Regions from separate parts of the Mesorhizobium sp. WSM4809 genome, predicted to be linked through region 4. Evidence: predicted binding sites of a transcription regulator. Region 4 holds the regulator's gene; each other region holds the start of a gene.
The links. The regulator PhoB, encoded in region 4, activates phosphate uptake and scavenging genes when phosphate is short. The targets are predictions, from matches to a motif close to TGTCATNNANCTGTCAT.

Region 1 (4,519 bases), on a different contig from region 4:
CGAATGCGCCGCAGGCCATGAACGGCAGCGCTGCGCCGGACACATCCTGATGCGTCGTACGCTCCAGAATCTCTCGCGCATTCGGCCCCGTCAGCAGAAAGCCGCTCATCGTGTCGGAGAGGTCGGCGACGGTGACGCCTTCAACCGAATGGCTCTCGAACCAGCGCATGTGGAATTCCCGGAGATAGTAGGAGCCCATCAGCCAATAGTCGCCGCCGCCCCAGTTGAAGACGGTGAGGTCGCCCTTCAGCCGTCCGTCATGGCCGAGCATCGGCGCCAGACCGGCCCGCCCCGGCTTCGGCAATCTGCAGGCGAGCAGCCGGTCGAGCCACGCCTCGGCACCGGGGCCTGAGACCGCATAGCGCGCATAGGCCGAGATATCGACGAGACCTGCGGCGCGCCGCACCTGCAGCGCCTCGTCGCCGACGATGTCGAAGGCGTTGGAGCGCCGCAGCGTCGTGTTCTCGGCAAACCCCATCGGCGCGAAATAGGCCGGGATTTCCAACCCCCAGGAAGCCGTCCATTCGCATCCCGCTTCCGTCATGCCGTCATAGGCGCCGGGGCGTTTCAGCGGCCGGCCGGCGGGCAGCCGCTCATTGGGAAAGGTCATGACGAAGCGGCGCGAGTAGAACTGGCGCGTCGTCTGCCTGAGATATTCCCGGTTCGCGGCGAAGGCACCATAGCGGGCGATGTCCATGCCGAAAATGTCGGCCTGCGGCTCGCCATAAATCATCCATTCGGCAAGCGACTTGCCGACGCCCCCGCCCTGGCTGAAACCGGCCATGACGCCGCAGGCGACCCAGTAGTTCTTTAGGCCGCGCACCGGCCCGACGATCGGATTGCCGTCCGGTGTGAAGGTGAAGGCGCCGTTGACCCATTTGCGGATGCCGGCCGTCGCCAGGCAAGGGAAGCGCTCATGCGCCTTGGCGAGTTCCGGGCTGATGCGGTCGATGTCTTCCGGGATCAGCTCGATGCCGTAGTCCCACGGCGCGCCATCCATGTTCCAGTGCTTTGGATTCTGCTCGTAAACGCCGAGCAGCACGCCCTTGCGCTCCTGCCTGAGATACGAAAAGCCGTCGAGATCGACGGCGATGCCGATTTCCCTGTCCAGCGCCGCGATCTCGGGAATGTCCTCAGTGATGAAGTAATGGTGCTCCATCGGCGTCACCGGCAGATCGACGCCGGCCATGCGGCCGAGCTGCTTTGCCCACAGCCCGCCGGCATTGACGACATGCTCGGCGATGATGGTGCCCTGCTCCGTGACGACATCCCAGCGGCCGTCGGCGCGCGCCTTCAGCTCGACGACCCGGTTGCGCAGGATGATGTCGGCGCCGCGCTTTTTTGCAGCGCCGGCATAGGCGTGCGTCGTGCCGTACGGGTCGAGATGGCCTTCGTTGGAATCATGCAGGCCGCCAAGCACGCCGGTGACGTCGACGATCGGGCAGATCGCCTTGATCTCGTCGGGCGTTACCAACCTAGCGGTCTCGATGCCGACCGACTGGAACACCGCCCAGGCCGATTTCAGCCACTCCCAGCGCGCGGGATCGCTGGCGATGTTGACGCCGCCGGTCATATGCAGGCCGATATCCCAGCCGGATTCGGCCTCGATCTCGCGGTAGAGATTGATGGTGTAGTCCTGCAGCGCCGCCACGTTGGGGTCGGCGTTGAGCGCATGGAAGCCTGCCGCCGCGTGCCAGGTCGAACCGGCCGTCAGTTCGGCGCGCTCGATCAGCGCCACATCGCTCCAGCCAAATCGCGTCAGATGATAAAGGACGGAGGCTCCGACCACGCCACCCCCGATGACGACTGCGCGGTAGTGCGACTTCAAGGCTTCCCCTCCACGGTTAGTCCGAAGGCTGGACCATATACGCACTAGACATAAGTGTCCAGTACCGCGCGCGCATCGTTTTTCGTCGACCGCCGGCATGCACTGCGCGCTGTCACGCAAGCATCATGTTCGCGCCGTAGACCGCGTTTCGGGGAGGCTTGCGCGGCATCATCGATGTCGCACCTCTTTCAGTTTTTCGTCCCGCGGCCGCTCCGGCACATCCGTCACAAAGAGGATTATCCATGAAACACCTATATCGAACCGCGTCGCTCGGCGTCGCGCTGGCCTTGTTCACCGCCTTGACGCCGGCGCTCGCCGACAGCACCGCGACCGTCGGCGGCACGAGCTTTGTCAACAAAGGGCTGGTCGGCGTCGGCCGCATCCCGGCCGCTCAGCGCGACAAGTTCGGCGAGACGTTTGGTTCGGGCTCGGGCATGTCGATCGACACATCAGGCTGGACGCATGAGGCCGCCGGCTACAAAGGTTCGCTCTGGCTGCTGCCGGATCGCGGCTACAATGTCGTCGGCACCACCGACTACCGGCCGCGCCTCAACACCGTCGCCATCGAGTTTACCCCGGTGGCACCAGGTGCGGCACCTGCTGCCGGCCAGCAGCAGACCGGCGTCAAGGCAACGCTCGCCGACACCATGCTTCTCACCGACGACAAGGGGGCTGATGCCACAGGCCTCGATCCGCTCAACGGCGTGCGCGCGGCAAGCGGCGACATGCCGATCCTGCCGCAAGCCGACAATGGCAAGCTGGCGCTCGACAACGAGGCGATCGTGCGGCTGCCCGATGGTTCGATGTTCATCTCCGACGAATACGGCCCGAACATCTATCGGTTTTCCGCCGACGGGCATCTGCTGTCGGCAACCCAGCCACCGGCTGCGCTGGTGCCGATGCGCCACGGCACGCCGAACTTCGCCTCGGACAATCCGGGACCCGGTGCCGCCGAGCCCGATCCGAAGGATCCCGACACCGGCCGCCAGAACAATCAAGGCCTCGAAGGCATGGCGATGACGCCCGACGGCAAGTTCCTGATCGCCGTGCTGCAGTCGGCGGCCAGGCAGGACGGCGGCGATTCCGGCTCGACCCGCCAAAACACCAGGGCGCTGGTCTATGACGCGTCCGACCTCGCCCATCTCAAATTGGCGCACGAATATGTCGTGCCGCTGCCGGTGTTTAGGGATGCCAAGGGCAAGACCAAGGTCGCCGCGCAGAGCGAGATCGTGGCGCTCTCCGACAAGAGCTTCCTGATGCTGGCGCGCGACAGCGGCAACGGCCAGGGCCTGAAGGGCGACGCCTCGCTCTATCGCCAGGTCAACGTCGTCGACCTATCCACCGCGACCGACATCGCCGGCGGCGCCTTCGACGGCGCTGACAGGCCGGTCGCCCCCAAAGGCGTCGTCGACCCATCGGTGACACCGGCCAAGCTGACGCCATTCATCGACATCAACGACAGTGCCGAGCTCGGCCGCTTCGGCCTGCACAATGGCGCGCCCAATGACCAGGATAACCTGTCCGAGAAGTGGGAGGCGATGTCGGTGGTCAGCGTGCTCGATGCGAAGCTGCCCGACGACTACTTCCTGTTCGTCGCCAACGACAACGACTTCCTCGCCCAGGACGGTTTTCAGGTCGGCGCGCCCTACAAGGCCGAAGACGGCGCCAATGTCGACACCATGTTCCTGGTCTATCAGGTCACGCTGCCGGGTTTGGCCAAGAAGTAACGACCACTGCACGGACGGGCGCGCTTGGCGCGTCCGCCCGGAGCACTATTGCTGGTGTTTTTCCAGGCAGATTGATTGAGAAGGCTTACTTCAAGAACTCCGCGTCCTTCGGGACGCCCGCATCGATCGGCTCGGCGGTTCTGCTCGACACGGCCATGATCTTGCCGGCGGCCGACAGGTTGGGACGCACGAAGACCTGAGCGGGGCCGTTGACGCGGCTGTAGAGGTCGATGATGTCCTGGTTCATGAAGCGCACGCAGCCCGACGAAGCGTTCTTACCGATGGAATCCCACTCCGGCGTGCCGTGCAGCCGGTACATCGTGTCCTTGCCGTCGCGGAACAGATACAGCGCGCGGGCGCCCAACGGGCTCTGCGGGCCGGGCGGCATGCCGTCCTTGTATTTCGCCAGTTCCGGCCGGCGCTGGATCATCTCCGGCGGCGGCGTCCAGACCGGCCACTTCTTCCTCGCCTGGACCACGGCGCTGCCGGTCCATCCGAAACCGGCTTTGCCAAGGCTGACGCCATAGCGAATAGCTGTGCCGCCCTCGCGCACCAGATAAAGGAAGTGCTCAGACGTATCGACGACGATCGTGCCGGGTTTCTCCCCGGTCGGATCAGCCACGATCTGGCGCACGAATTTCGGATCGACCTTGGCAACCGGGATTGCCGGCAGTTGATAGCCCTCGTCGACACGCGCCGCATACATGCTTGCGGCATCGCCGAAAGCCGGATCGCTCGGCGGTGCTGCATCCGGCGGCGGCGGCGCCACGTCTGTTGTTGTACACGCCGAAACAGCCAGGGCGCCCAAAGCGGATGCACCGAGAAACGCGCGCCGGTTCAGGCGCACAGAAAACAGCGGAATATCGGACATGACCCCCCGGCTTATCCAAGATCTGATAGGAATGCGGCCCCACGCATCGAGGATCAATATCCCATTCCGGAAGCTTTGAGAACATGATTAGAT
Region 2 (4,519 bases), on a different contig from region 4:
ATCAGATCGTCGACAAGGATCACCTTCTCGCCCGGAGCAACGCCGTCCTTGTGCATCTCCATCTCGTCCAGCCCATATTCCAGGCTATAGGCGACGCGCACCGTCTCGTAGGGCAGCTTGCCTTTCTTGCGGATCGGCACGAAGCCGGCCGAGAGCTGATGGGCGACGGCGCCGCCAAGGATGAACCCGCGTGCCTCGATGCCGGCGATCTTATCGATCTTCTGGCCGGCGTAGGGATGTACCAGTTCGTCGATGGCGCGGCGGAAGGCGCGCGCATTGCCGAGCAGCGTGGTGATGTCGCGAAACAGGATGCCGGGCTTGGGATAGTCCGGAATGGTACGGATCGCGGCGAGCAATGTGTCTTCGAGGGAGGATTTCATGGGTCGAGATTACCTGAAACGGAGGTTCTTGCGCGACAATTGTTCGATCGAACTGCAGCCCATCAGCTTCATGCCGCGTTCGATCTCGACCCGCATCTGCTCAAGCGCCCGTTCGACGCCGGGCTGGCCCGCCGCCGCGAGCGGGAACAGATAGTAGCGTCCGACGCCGACGGCCTTGGCACCGAGCGATAGCGCTTTCAGCACATGGGTGCCGCGCTGCACGCCGCCATCCATGATGACATCGATCCTGTCGCCAACGGCATCGACGATCTCGGCAAGCTGGTCGAACGCCGCCCGCGAGCCATCCAGCTGCCGCCCGCCATGGTTCGACAGCACGATGCCGCTGCAGCCGATGTCGACGGCGCGTCTTGCGTCCTCTACCGACATAACGCCCTTGAGACAGAACGGACCCGACCAAAGCTTGACCATCTCAGCGACATCGTCCCACGTCATCGACGGGTCTAGCATCTCGGTGAAGTAGCGGCTGATCGACATCGTGCCGCCGCCCATGTCGACATGCTCGTCGAGCTGCGGCAGCTTGAACCCCTCATGCGTGAAATAATTGATCGCCCAGGCCGGCTTGAGCGCGAACTGCGCCATACCGGCAAGGTTGAGCTTGAAGGGAATGGCAAAGCCGGTGCGTTTGTCGCGCTCGCGATTTCCTCCGGTGATGCTGTCGACGGTCAGCATCATCACCTCGACGCCGACCTGCTTTGCCCGCTGCATCATCGCCCGGTTAAGACCGCGGTCCCGATGGAAATAGAACTGGTAGACCTGCGGACTGCTGCTGATGCTGCGCGCCTCCTCGAGGCTGACGGTGCCAAGCGACGAGACGCCGAACATGGTGCCATACTTGGCTGCGGCCTTGGCGACCGCGCGCTCGCCCTGATGGTGGAACAGGCGCTGCAAGGCGGTCGGCGAGCAATAGAACGGCATCGCCAGCTTCTGGCCCATGACCGTCACCGACATGTCGACCTCGCTCACTCCGCGCAGCACGTTGGGAACCAGGTCACAGGTCTCGAAGCTTGCGGCGTTGCGGCGGTAGGTGACCTCATCGTCAGCCGCGCCGTCAATGTAATTGAAGATCGGCCCGGGCAGCCGCTGCTGTGCCATCAGCCGGAAATCGGAAAAGTTGTGACAGTCGCTGAGCCGCATCATCGAAATCCAAAAGCCATGGCGGGACGAGCTTCTCGCCACCGTTCGATGCGTCGAATATCAACCTCATGCCGCCATGCCAACGGACTAATTGCCGAACTTCCGCCTAAGCAATGGCGCAGACAAGAAAGGAGCGCCTTAAGCGCCCCTTCCCGTCTAAATCCGGCTGACGAGGATTACATGCCGAGATCGGAACGAAGCTCGGCCCTGGCCACTTCATATTCAGCCTTGAAGTCGTCCCGGTTGAGCAGGACTGCGGCAATGACGCTGCCGGAAATCCTGCCCATCTCGACATCGGACGCAAAATGGATGCCGCCAACCACGCGGTTGTGAGCGTATTTGCTCGCGCGTGCCATGATCTCGGCGCGCTTTTCCGGAACCATGTCGGACAGAATGATGCCCATCATCGTGCCGACGGTGGCGTGTCCGGAAGGCCAGGAACCGGAGCTCGACAGCTTGACCGCAGGCTTGACGAGATCGCTGAGCTGATGCGGGCGCGGGCGCTTCCAGACATCCTTGGCGGGATCGACGACAGCGCCTTTGGTAGCCACCACGCGATCGAAGAAGGCGCTGAATTTCGGCAGCGTTTCCTTGTTGAATTTCGGCCCCATCACGTCGGCAAAGCGCCAGACATTCTCCTCGGCATCGGCCACCGCGCTGGCGACCATCTCCGGGGTGCGCGTGACCTGCAAAGTCAGCACCTCGCCGAGTTCGGCCTTGGTTTGTGCCGAATCGTTTGCCGGCGGCGGCGGCAGGATCATCGTCAGGTCGACATCCTTGTTGGTGATGAAGGGCTGGGCGTCTTCCGCTTGCGCGGCCGAGCCCACGATGAGCAGCAACAGGCCTGCCGCGAGCGATGCGTATCTTTTCATGAATGCGATCCTTTGATGAGAGCAGCACAGGATCGCCGGATGCGGTGACGGCCATGTGACATGACCAGCCTCCGGAAATGCAAAAGGGCGCCTCTCGGCGCCCTTCGCGATCACTTGATTGTGTGGCTCAATGCGCCACGCCTTCCCACACCTTGCGCTTGGTGAGATAGACCAGAGCGCCGAACAGAAGCAGGAACACCAGCACGCGAAAACCGGTCTTCTTGCGGTCTTCCATATGCGGCTCGGCCGCCCACATCAGGAAGGCGGAAACGTCGCGGGAGTACTGGTCGACTGTCTGCGGCGCGCCGTCATCATAGGTCACCTGGCCGTCGGACAGCGGGTTGGGCATCTTCAGCGACACGCCCGACATGAAATAGGGGTTGTAGTGGGTGCCTTCCGGGATAACCATGCCGGCAGGCGGTGTCTCGTTATAGCCTGTCAGCAGCGAGTGGATATAGTCGGGCCCGCCCGCGTCATACTGGGTGAAGATGTCGAAGACGAATTGCGGAAAACCGCGCTCGACGCCGCGCGCCTTGGCCAGCAGCGACATGTCGGGCGGAGCAGCACCACCATTGGAAGCGGCGGCCGCTTCGTCGTTTGCGAACGGTGGCGGGAAGTGGTCGGACGGCTTGCCGGGACGGTCGAACATGTCGCCGGCATCGTTGGGACCGTCATGGATCGTGTACTCGGCCGACAGCGTCTTGATCTGCGCATCGGAATAGCCGAGGTCCGACAGCGTGCGGAACGCCACCATGTTCATCGAATGGCAGGCCGAGCAGACTTCCTTGTAGACCTTGAGGCCGCGCTGCAGCTGCGCCTTGTCATAGGTACCGAACGGGCCGGTGAAACTCCAGTCCATTTCCTTCGGCTCGTCGATCGGGAAATGCGTCGGCGCGGCGGCGTTGTGCGCCTCTTCGGCGGCGATCGCCCAAGTGCCCGCCGACCCGATGCCGACGGCCACGAGGCCGACCAGCGCCAGCGAGATGAGAATCTTTTTCATGCCAAATCCCCTTAGATTCTCTACCCGCTCAGCCTTTGGTTTCCGGCGCCGCCGTAGCGCCCGCCGGATGTCCGCTGCCGCCCTTGTTCTTCTCGAGGACCGCCTCGGTGATCGAGTTCGGCAGCCGTCGCGGCGTCTCGATCAGGCCGAGCACCGGCAGCGCGATCAGGAAGAAGGCGAAGTAGAACAATGTCGCCATCTGCGCCATGAACACATAGCTGCCTTCGGCCGGCTGCGAGCCCAGCCAGCCAAGCAGGATGGCATCGGCCATGAACAGCCAGAAGAACAGCTTGTACCAGGGCCGGTAAACGGCCGAGCGTACCTTCGAAGTGTCGAGCCACGGCACCAGGAACAACATGACGATGGCGCCGAACATGCACAGCACGCCGCCGAGCTTGGAGTTGATCGGCCCGACATTGAAGGTGATGGCGCGCAGGATCGCGTAGAACGGCAGGAAGTACCATTCGGGCACGATGTGGGCCGGCGTCTTCAGCGGGTTGGCGACGATGTAGTTGTCGGGATGGCCGAGATAGTTCGGCAGGTAGAAGACGAAATAGGCGAAGAAGAACAGGAACACGATCATGCCGAACGCGTCCTTGATGGTCGCGTAGGGGGTGAAGGCGACAGTGTCGGTCTTCGACTTGACCTCGATACCCGTCGGGTTCGACTGGCCCACGACATGCAGCGCCCAGATGTGCAAAACGACGACGCCGGCAATCATGAACGGCAACAGATAGTGCAGCGCAAAGAAGCGGTTCAGCGTCGGGTTGTCGACGGCAAAGCCGCCGAGCAGCAGCTGCTGGATCCAGTCGCCGACCAGCGGAATGGCGCTGAAGAAACCCGTGATGACGGTGGCACCCCAGAAGCTCATCTGGCCCCATGGCAGCACGTAGCCCATGAAGCCGGTCGCCATCATCAGGAGATAGATGATGCAGCCGAGGATCCACAGCAGCTCGCGCGGCGCCTTGTAGGAGCCGTAATAGAGGCCACGGAAGATGTGGATGTAGACGGCGACGAAGAAGAACGAGGCGCCGTTCGAATGCATGTAGCGCAGCAGCCAGCCCGAATTCACGTCGCGCATGATCTTCTCGACGGAGCCGAAGGCCAGATTG
Region 3 (4,519 bases), on a different contig from region 4:
GTGATGCCGTCGCCGATCGCTTCGCCGGCGACGTCGACCAGTTCGAGGCTGCCGCCGCCCAGATCGCCGGCGATCCCGTCGGCCGGATGGAAGCCGGAAATGACGCCGAGCGCCGAATAATACGCTTCCTGACGGCCGCTGATGACACGGATCTCGGTCTTCAGCACCTCCTCGGCGCGGTGAATGAAATCAGGGCCGTTGACCGCCTCGCGGGCCGCGGCGGTGGCCAGCACATACATCTGCTCGGCGCCGGCCTGGTCGGAAAGCGCGCGAAAGCGGCGGAACTCTTCCATCGAGCGCGTCACCGCCTCGGGGTCGAGCTTGCCGGTCGAAACGATGCCCCGGCCGAGACCGGCCAGCATCTTTTCGTTGAACAGCATGGTCGGCGAGCGCGCCAGCCCCTCATAGACGACGAGGCGGATCGAGTTCGATCCGATGTCGATGATGGACAGCGGTCGGCGGTCCTGCAGCCGGCCCTGGGAATCAGACAGCATCAGCCGGACGCTGCGGCGTTCTTCTTGCGGCGCTTGAACTGCGCAATGCGCTTGGGCGCATGCGACTTCAGCGCGTCACCCCGTCCCGACAGGCTCGGATTGGTCATGAAATATTCCTGCGCGTTGAACGGTTCCTCGCCCTCCTCCAGCACGACGCGCCGGGAGGTTCCATCAGCCAATACGTCGAAACTTTGCTGATTGTCCATGATGTTGCCCAGCATGATCTGGCCAAGGATCTGTTCATGCACAGTTGGATTGGTGATCGGAACCATGGTCTCGACGCGGCGGTCGAGATTGCGCGGCATCAGATCGGCCGAGGAGATGTAGACGATCGCTTCGTCCGACGGCAGGCCGTGACCGTTGCCGAAACAATAGATGCGGCTGTGCTCGAGAAAACGGCCGACGATCGATTTTACGCGGATGTTTTCCGACAGGCCCGGAACCTGCGGCCTCAGGCAGCAGATGCCGCGCACGACCAGGTCGACCTCGACGCCGGCCCGGCTGGCATCGTAGAGCGCGTCGATGATAATCGGATCGACGAGTGCGTTCATCTTCATCCAGATGCGCGCCGGTTTCCCCTGCACCGCGTAGGCAATCTCGTCGGCAATGTGCTTCAGGATGCGGCTTCTCAGCGTGAACGGCGAGATCGCAAGCCGCATTTCGTCTGTCGGCTCGGCATAGCCGGTGATGAAATTGAACAGCTGGGCGACATCGCGGGCAATCGTCGGATCGGTGGTGAAGAAGGACAGGTCGGTGTAGATGCGCGCCGTTACCGGATGGTAGTTGCCGGTGCCGAGGTGGACGTAGTTGCGCAGCTTGCCGTCCTCGCGCCGCACCACCAGCGACATTTTCGAATGGGTTTTCAGCTCGAGAAAGCCGAACACCACCTGGACGCCGGCACGCTCCAGGTCGCGCGCCCAGCGAATGTTGGCTTCTTCGTCGAAACGCGCCTTGAGCTCGACCAGCGCAGTGACCGACTTGCCGGCCTCGGCCGCGTCGACCAGCGCACGCACGATCGGGCTGTCATTGGAGGTGCGGTAAAGCGTCTGCTTGATCGCCACCACTTCCGGATCGGCCATCGCCTGGCGCAGGAACTGCACCACGACGTCAAACGATTCGTAGGGGTGATGGACGACGATGTCCTTCTCGCGGATCGCGGCAAAGCAATCGCCACCATGCTCGCGGATGCGCTCGGGAAAACGCGGATTGTAGGGCGTGAATTTCAGGTCGTCGCGAGGGACGGCGACGATCTCGGAAATCTGGCTGAGCGCCAATGGACCGGTCAAGACGCTGATGCGGCTGGACGACACGCCAAGCTCGCCGGCGACGAAGTCGCGCAATTCGCCAGGCATCAGCCTGTCGAATTCGATGCGGATCACCGATCCGCGCCGCCGCCGCTTCAGCGCCGTTTCGAACAGGCGAACCAAATCCTCGGACTCCTCCTCGACCTCGATATCGCTGTCGCGAATGATACGGAACGTGCCGGAGCCCTTGACCTCGTAGCCGGGGAAGAGCTTGCCGATATAGAGGCCGACCGCCTCTTCCAGCGGGATGAAGCGGACATGATGCTTGCGGTCCGGCAGACGGATGAAGCGCTTCAGCGCCACCGGCAGGCGCAGCAGCGCGCTCATCTCCTCGCCGTTCTTGCGATGGCGCAATTGCAGCGCCATCGAGAAGCCGAGATTTGGAATGAACGGAAACGGATGCGCCGGGTCGATCGACAGCGGGGTGAGCACCGGGAAAACCTGTTCCTGGAAATGGTCTTCCAGCCAGACTTTCTCGTCCTTGGTCAGCGCATCGCGGGTGATGCTCTCGATGCCTTCCTTGTTGAGCAGCACGGTGAGCGCCGAAAGGCTCTTCTGCTGATCTTCCTGCAGTCGCTCGACCTCACGCAGCAGCTGTTCGAGCTGCTGTTCGGGGGTGCGGCCGTCAGGGCTCTTCAGCGTGATGCCTTCTCGCACCTGGCCGGCAAGACCGGCAACGCGGACCATGAAGAACTCGTCGAGATTGGCGGCCGAGATCGACAGGAAGCGGACGCGCTCCAGCAGCGGATGATTGAGGTTCAGCGACTCCTCGAGGACGCGCCGGTTGAACTGCAGCCAGGAAAACTCGCGGTTGACAAACCGGTCCGGATTGCCGCCCTCCGGGCGAGCCACCTCGACATCAACGAATTCGTTCTGCACCGGCTTTAGTTCGTTCATGATTCCCGCTCTTCCACACCGTCAGCCAGCTAAAGCGCCGCACGTCATTCAGGAGGCGCAAAGGACGCTCTGCCACTCCAAGGCGACGCATGGTCCTTGCCGAAAACCGGTGTCGGTCTTCGGGGCCATGCGTTAACCGGCTTAACTTATCCTCTGACAGGCTTTTGCGACAGTTTCATTTCATCGAACTTGCAAAGAGCCCTGATATGATCCAGATGCAGACGAGACTGCGTTAAGGAGACGACGATGGCAGGCGGTTCCATTCCCCATTTTCAGAACGATGCGGGCTATCAGGCAATCGACATCGGCGTGAAGGAATTCATGTGCACGGGCGCCAATCCGCCTTTCGACCACCCGCATGTGTTTCTGGACATGGGCGACGACAACGAAAAAGTCTGCCCCTATTGCTCGACGCTCTACCGCTATTCTCCGAAGCTGAAGGCAACGGAAACGCTGCCGGCCGGCTGCATCTACATAGAACAGGCCGCCTGAGTCTTTCGCGGCCAGCCCGATGAACGACACGCGCTCCCGGCAAGTCGTCATCGCCGGGGCGGGAGTCGCCGGGCTAACCGCAGCGCTGGCTTTCGCCGAACGCGGCTACCCTGTGAAAGTGTTCGAACAGGTGCAGCGCCTGGAAGCGGCAGGCGCCGGCATCCAGCTTTCTCCCAACGCGACACGCATCCTTCGCCAGCTTGGTGTGCTCGACAAGCTGCTGCCGGCAACGGTGCGGCCGGAAGCGGTGGTCCTGAAGGACGCCGCGACGTTGCGCGAACTGGCGCGGGTGCCGTTGGGGCAAGCCGCCGAAACGCGCTGGCAGGCGCCCTATCTCGTCGCTCACAGGGCTGATCTGCAGAGCGCGCTGATGGCACGGGTTTCCGAGATACCGGATATCCATCTTACCACCGGCGCCCGCGTCAGCAGCGCTGCCACCGGCCCCCATGGCATCACCGCGACGGCCGAGATCGACGGCAAAACCATCAAGGCTGAGGGCTTCCTGCTGATCGGAGCCGATGGTGTCTGGTCGTCGGTGCGCGCACTTGTCGATTCGGCCAAAAATGCGGCCTTGCCGACAAGCCATTTTTCCGGCGAGCTGGCCTGGCGCGCGACCATTGCCGCCGAAAGCGCTGCCGGACAAGCCTTTGCCGCGATCGGTGTAACCAATTGCGTCACCACCTTCCTGCATCCCGGCTTCCATATGGTGGCCTATCCCGTCAGCAAGGGTGCGGCCTTCAATCTCGCGGCCTTCACCAGGGGCGACCGCATTGCCGAGGGCTGGTCCGGCAACGCCGACGCCGGGATCCTGACCCGAGCCCTGCGCGGCACCGCGGCAGAACTTGCCCGTCTGGTCGAGCAGGCCGGCCCGTGGACCGCATGGCCGATCCACACTGTTGACCCGCAACAGCCCTGGACAACACCGAACGGCATTGCGCTGATCGGCGACGCCGCGCATGCGATGACCCCATTCGCTGCGCAAGGTGCGGCGATGGCGATCGAGGATGCGGCGACGCTTGCCGACATCATCGCCGACTTCCCTGCCGACCCCCTGGCCGCACTTGCCGTCTGGGAGCAGTCTCGGCGGCCGCGTGTCGCGCAGGTCGCCCGACGCGGCGCTGTCAACCGGCTGGCCTGGCATGCCTCGGGTCCAGTGGCGATTGCGCGCAATGTGTTCCTGAAGGTGCGCTCGTCGGAAAAACTCGCGGCGGATCTGGACTGGCTCTACGGCTGGCGGGCTCATTAGAATGCTTACATCGATAGAATGCTTACATCGGTCGACCTTGACGTAATGGCAATTTGTAGTTACATTTTTGTAGTCAACGAGGCGCA
Region 4 (4,519 bases):
GCCCCTCCGGCTGCGGCAAGTCGACCTTCCTGCGTTGCCTCAACCGCATGAACGACACCATCGATTCCGCGCGGGTAACCGGCAAGATAACGCTCGACGAAGAAGACATCTACGACAAGAACATCGATGTCGTCGAACTCAGGGCGCGCGTCGGCATGGTGTTTCAGAAACCCAATCCGTTCCCCAAGTCGATCTACGAGAACGTCGCCTATGGCCCGCGCATCCACGGATTGGCCAAGCGCAAGGCCGACATGGATCAGATCGTCGAGTCGAGCCTGAAGAAGGCGGCAATCTGGAACGAGGTGAAGGACCGTTTGCAGGAACCTGGCACGGGTCTTTCCGGTGGCCAGCAGCAGCGTCTGTGCATTGCACGCGCCATCGCCGTGTCGCCCGAGGTGATCCTGATGGACGAGCCGTGTTCGGCGCTCGATCCGATCGCCACTGCTCGCGTCGAGGAACTGATCGACGAACTGCGCCAGAACTATACGATCGTCATCGTCACCCATTCGATGCAGCAGGCAGCGCGCGTGTCGCAGCGCACCGCGATGTTCCATCTAGGCTATCTGGTCGAGGAGGGCGCCACCGACAAGATGTTCACCACCCCCGACGACAAACGCACCCAGGACTACATCACCGGCCGGTTCGGCTGAGCTCAGGCATATGAGGGACGAAGATCATGGGTGAACATACCGTTGCATCTTTCGATGAGGATCTGGAGCAGATCAGCCAGCTGATCCGCGACATGGGCGATCTCGCCCGCTCGATGGTCAGTGGCTCGACCAAGGCTTTGCTCAATTCGGACAATGCGCTGGCGCAGCGCGTGGTTTCCGACGATGCCATCATGGATGCCCGCCAGCGCGAGCTGGACGATCGCGCCATCACGCTGATCGCCAAGCGCCAGCCAATGGCCAACGATCTGCGTGCGGTGGTCGGTTCGATCCGCATGGCCGGCGACCTCGAGCGCATCGGCGACCTTGCCAAGAACATCGCCAAGCGCGTCGGCACTGTCGGGCTGAGCGTCACGCCGCACGATCTTTCGCATTCGATCGACGCGATGGCGCAGCTGGTGCTGATCCAGGTGCAGGGGGTCGTCGACGAGTATGCCGCCGCTGACGCGGCAGCGCTTGCCACGCTCAGAAACAATGATGAACGCATCGACGTCAAATACACCTCGGTGTTCCGCGAGCTGCTGACCTACATGATGGAAGATCCCCGCAACATCACGGCGTGCACGCACCTGTTGTTTTGCGCCAAGAACCTCGAGCGGATCGGCGACCACGTGACCAACATCGCCGAAAATGCCTACTATGTTTTGACCGGCACGCAGCTGCCAGCCAATCGTCCGAAGCAGGACGAGACGGCAATGTCCGCGCCAGCGGCATAACAGGGGTGACCAGCCGATGATCGCACCACGCATCATGGTGGTGGAGGATGAGGAGCCGCTAGGCGTGCTGCTCCGCTACAATCTTGAATCCGAAGGTTACCAGGTCGAGGTGGTGACGCGCGGCGATGAGGCCGAAATCCGGCTGCAGGAGAACGTTCCCGATCTTCTGGTGCTCGACTGGATGGTGCCTGCGGTTTCGGGCATCGAACTCTGCCGGCGCCTGCGAATGCGTCCCGAGACCGAGCGGCTGCCGATCATCATGCTGACCGCGCGAGGCGAGGAAAGCGACCGCGTGCGCGGCCTGTCGACCGGCGCCGACGACTATCTGGTCAAGCCCTTCTCGACGCCAGAGTTCATGGCCAGGGTCAAGGCGCTGCTGCGCCGGGCCAAGCCGGAAGTGCTGTCCAGCGTGCTAAAGGTCGGCGATATCGTGCTCGATCGCGAGTCGCACCGTGTCTATCGCAAGAAGAGCGAGATCCGGCTTGGGCCGACGGAATTCCGCCTGCTCGAATTCATGATGCGCCATCCAGGCCGCGTGTTCTCGCGCAGCCAGCTGCTCGACAATGTCTGGGGCGAGACGATCTACATCGACGAGCGCACGGTCGACGTGCATGTCGGCCGGCTGCGCAAGGCGGTCAACAATGGCCGTATGCCTGATGTCATCCGCACGATCCGTGGGGCCGGATACGCCATCCGAGAGGACTGAACTCCCTCGTTTGAACTCACGCCACGTTCTTGCCGCCGAAACCGGATCTCGCCTGCACGCCCGGCGCAAAAATCTCCTGATCGACGAAGATCAGCGCCCGCATGGCGCAGCCCTCGCGGATCAGCGGCAGTTCGTTCGGCTCGGTGTCGAAGGAAATCGATTTGGAATGCTGGCCGCCGGCGGTCTGGGCAATCGCTTGCCGCAATGCCGGCTCGATCAGGTCGAAGGCGGCGGCGCTGACACCGACCATGGCGACCGGCGCCGGATCGATCAGCGCGAACAGGCTGCCGAGGCCGTAGCCGAGCGCTTCGCCGGCCTTGCGATAGGCTTCCCGTTCGGGTCCGTCACCTTCGCGGGCCGCGGCAGCCAGGGCGCGCATGTCGGCGTCGCTGACATCGGCAACGGGTTCTGCATCCTCGCCCATCTGCCTGGCGTTGCGCCAGATGGCGTAATTGCCCGCATAGGCTTCGACGCAGCCGCGCCGTCCGCAGCGACATAGCGCGCCGTTCGGCCGATGGATCATGTGGCCGAATTCGCCGCCCGAAGAATGGGTGCCGGTGAACAATTCGCCCTTCAGCACCAGTCCCATGCCGATGCCGTGCGACAAAAGGATAGCGATGAAATCGTCGCGGTAACGATCGGGGTCGCGCCAGCGCAGCGCCACCGCCATCATGTTGCAGTCGTTCTCCATTATGGCAGGGATGCCGAACTGGTCTTCGAATATGTCAGCGAAGGCGATGTCGGTGTGCGGCGTGATCGGCGACCACAGCATGGCGCGGGCACGGGTGTCGGTGATGCCCTGGATGGCCAGCGCGATGCGGGCGATGCTGCGCACGTCCAGGTCGGGATCTGCCAGGCGGCGCCGCACGATGGCCGTGCATTCCCCGATCAGCGACTCGCGCGACATCGTCAGCGTGTCCAGCCGGCGCTGTTCCTCGGATATTACCTGGCCGGCATAGTCGATGACGGCGACGGAGAGGAAGTTCAGCGACAGCACCACGGTCATTACCGCGGCCGCTTCCGGATTGAGACTGAGGCCGACCTGCGGCCGGCCGCGTTTGAGTGAGCCGGCCTCGCTCGGCTTGCTTTCGGTCAGGATGCCTTCGACGATCAGGTCCGCTGAAATCGCCGAGATGGTCGAATGGCTGAGGCTTGTGGTCGCGGCGATCTCGGTTCGCGACGGCTGTCCGGCGCGGCGCACTGCCGCGATCACCATGGCGCGGTTGCGGCGGCGCAGATCGTCGTGGCGGATTCCGACCGACATGTTCTTTCATATCCTCCCGGTCGCCGCGGTTCCTCCTGCCCCTGGAACGCTGTCGGTGACGCCGGTAAATACTGGCAGAAGCTGCAGGCCGTGTCATTTATTTATTCCGAGACTCGAAAAAAACTCGAAATGACATCAAAATCCATCAGAATCGATGTTGACAGCGTTCGGGCGTTGGCCCAGTATTTTTTCGAGGCTCGAAAAAATAGAGCCTCTGTGCCGGCCCTCGGGTCAGTTTGGTCGCGCCATACGCGGCGCAGGGAGGATAATATGAAAAGATTCACGGCCGCCATCCTGGCGGGTGCCGCCATGTCGCTGACGCTCGCGTCTGTCGCGCAGGCGAAGGACAAGGTCGTCGGCGTTTCGTGGTCCAACTTCCAGGAAGAACGCTGGAAGACCGACGAAGCCGCCATGAAGACGGCGATCGAGGCCGCTGGCGACAAGTACATCTCCGCCGATGCGCAGTCCAATCCCGGCAAGCAGCTTACCGATGTCGAAAGCCTGATCTCGCAGGGCGCTAATTCCCTGATCATCCTGGCGCAGGACGCTTCGGCCATCGGCCCGGCCGTGCAGAAGGCGCTGGACGAAGGCATTCCGGTCGTCGGCTATGACCGGCTGATCGAGAACAAGGACGTCTTCTATCTGACCTTCGACAACAAGGAAGTCGGCCGCATGCAGGCCCGCGAAGTGTTCAAGGTCAAGCCGGAAGGCAACTACGTCTTCATCAAGGGCTCCGGTGCCGATCCCAATGCCGACTTCCTGTTCTCGGGCTCGATGGAAGTGCTCAAGGAAGCCATCGACAGCGGCAAGATCAAGAATGTCGGCGAAGCCTACACGGATGGCTGGCTGCCCGCCAACGCCCAGAAGAACATGGAGCAGTTCCTGACCGCCAACGACAACAAGGTCGACGCGGTGGTCGCGGCCAATGACGGCACTGCCGGTGGCGTCGTCGCGGCGCTGACGGCTCAAGGCTTGGCCGGCACCGTGCCGGTCTCGGGTCAGGACGGCGACCACGCCGCGCTGAACCGCATCGCCCTCGGCACGCAAACCGTGTCGGTGTGGAAGGACGCGCGGGAGCTCGGCAAGAATGCCGCCGAGATCGCCTCGCAACTGGCCGACGGCAAGAAGACGAGCGACATCGCCGGCGCCAAGGACTTCACGACGC

Region 1: AC0L24_RS18410 (esterase-like activity of phytase family protein) is a predicted target of PhoB. The motif match lies at 1,939-1,955, and genes of this name have one in related genera.
Region 2: AC0L24_RS05150 (acid phosphatase) is a predicted target of PhoB. The motif match lies at 2,452-2,468, and genes of this name have one in related genera.
Region 3: AC0L24_RS04290 (RNA degradosome polyphosphate kinase) is a predicted target of PhoB. The motif match lies at 2,862-2,878, and genes of this name have one in related genera.

The regions. Positions count from the first base shown of each region.
Region 1 is NZ_JBVVQW010000006.1:374,721-379,239, forward strand. Features, by position in the region: gene AC0L24_RS18405 (GcvT family protein) at 1-1,828, opposite strand, end outside; gene AC0L24_RS18410 (esterase-like activity of phytase family protein) at 2,071-3,555, shown strand; gene AC0L24_RS18415 (L,D-transpeptidase) at 3,641-4,426, opposite strand.
Region 2 is NZ_JBVVQW010000002.1:126,873-131,391, forward strand. Features, by position in the region: gene AC0L24_RS05140 (adenine phosphoribosyltransferase) at 1-380, opposite strand, end outside; gene AC0L24_RS05145 (alpha-hydroxy acid oxidase) at 390-1,535, opposite strand; gene AC0L24_RS05150 (acid phosphatase) at 1,712-2,407, opposite strand; gene AC0L24_RS05155 (cytochrome c1) at 2,535-3,407, opposite strand; gene AC0L24_RS05160 (cytochrome b) at 3,436-4,519, opposite strand, start outside.
Region 3 is NZ_JBVVQW010000001.1:928,734-933,252, reverse strand. Features, by position in the region: gene ppx (exopolyphosphatase) at 1-494, opposite strand, end outside; gene AC0L24_RS04290 (RNA degradosome polyphosphate kinase) at 494-2,695, opposite strand; gene AC0L24_RS04285 (zinc-finger domain-containing protein) at 2,942-3,187, shown strand; gene AC0L24_RS04280 (FAD-dependent monooxygenase) at 3,207-4,433, shown strand.
Region 4 is NZ_JBVVQW010000010.1:68,234-72,752, forward strand. Features, by position in the region: gene pstB (phosphate ABC transporter ATP-binding protein PstB) at 1-650, shown strand, start outside; gene phoU (phosphate signaling complex protein PhoU) at 677-1,384, shown strand; gene phoB (phosphate regulon transcriptional regulator PhoB) at 1,401-2,090, shown strand; gene AC0L24_RS22875 (ROK family protein) at 2,107-3,354, opposite strand; gene xylF (D-xylose ABC transporter substrate-binding protein) at 3,625-4,519, shown strand, end outside.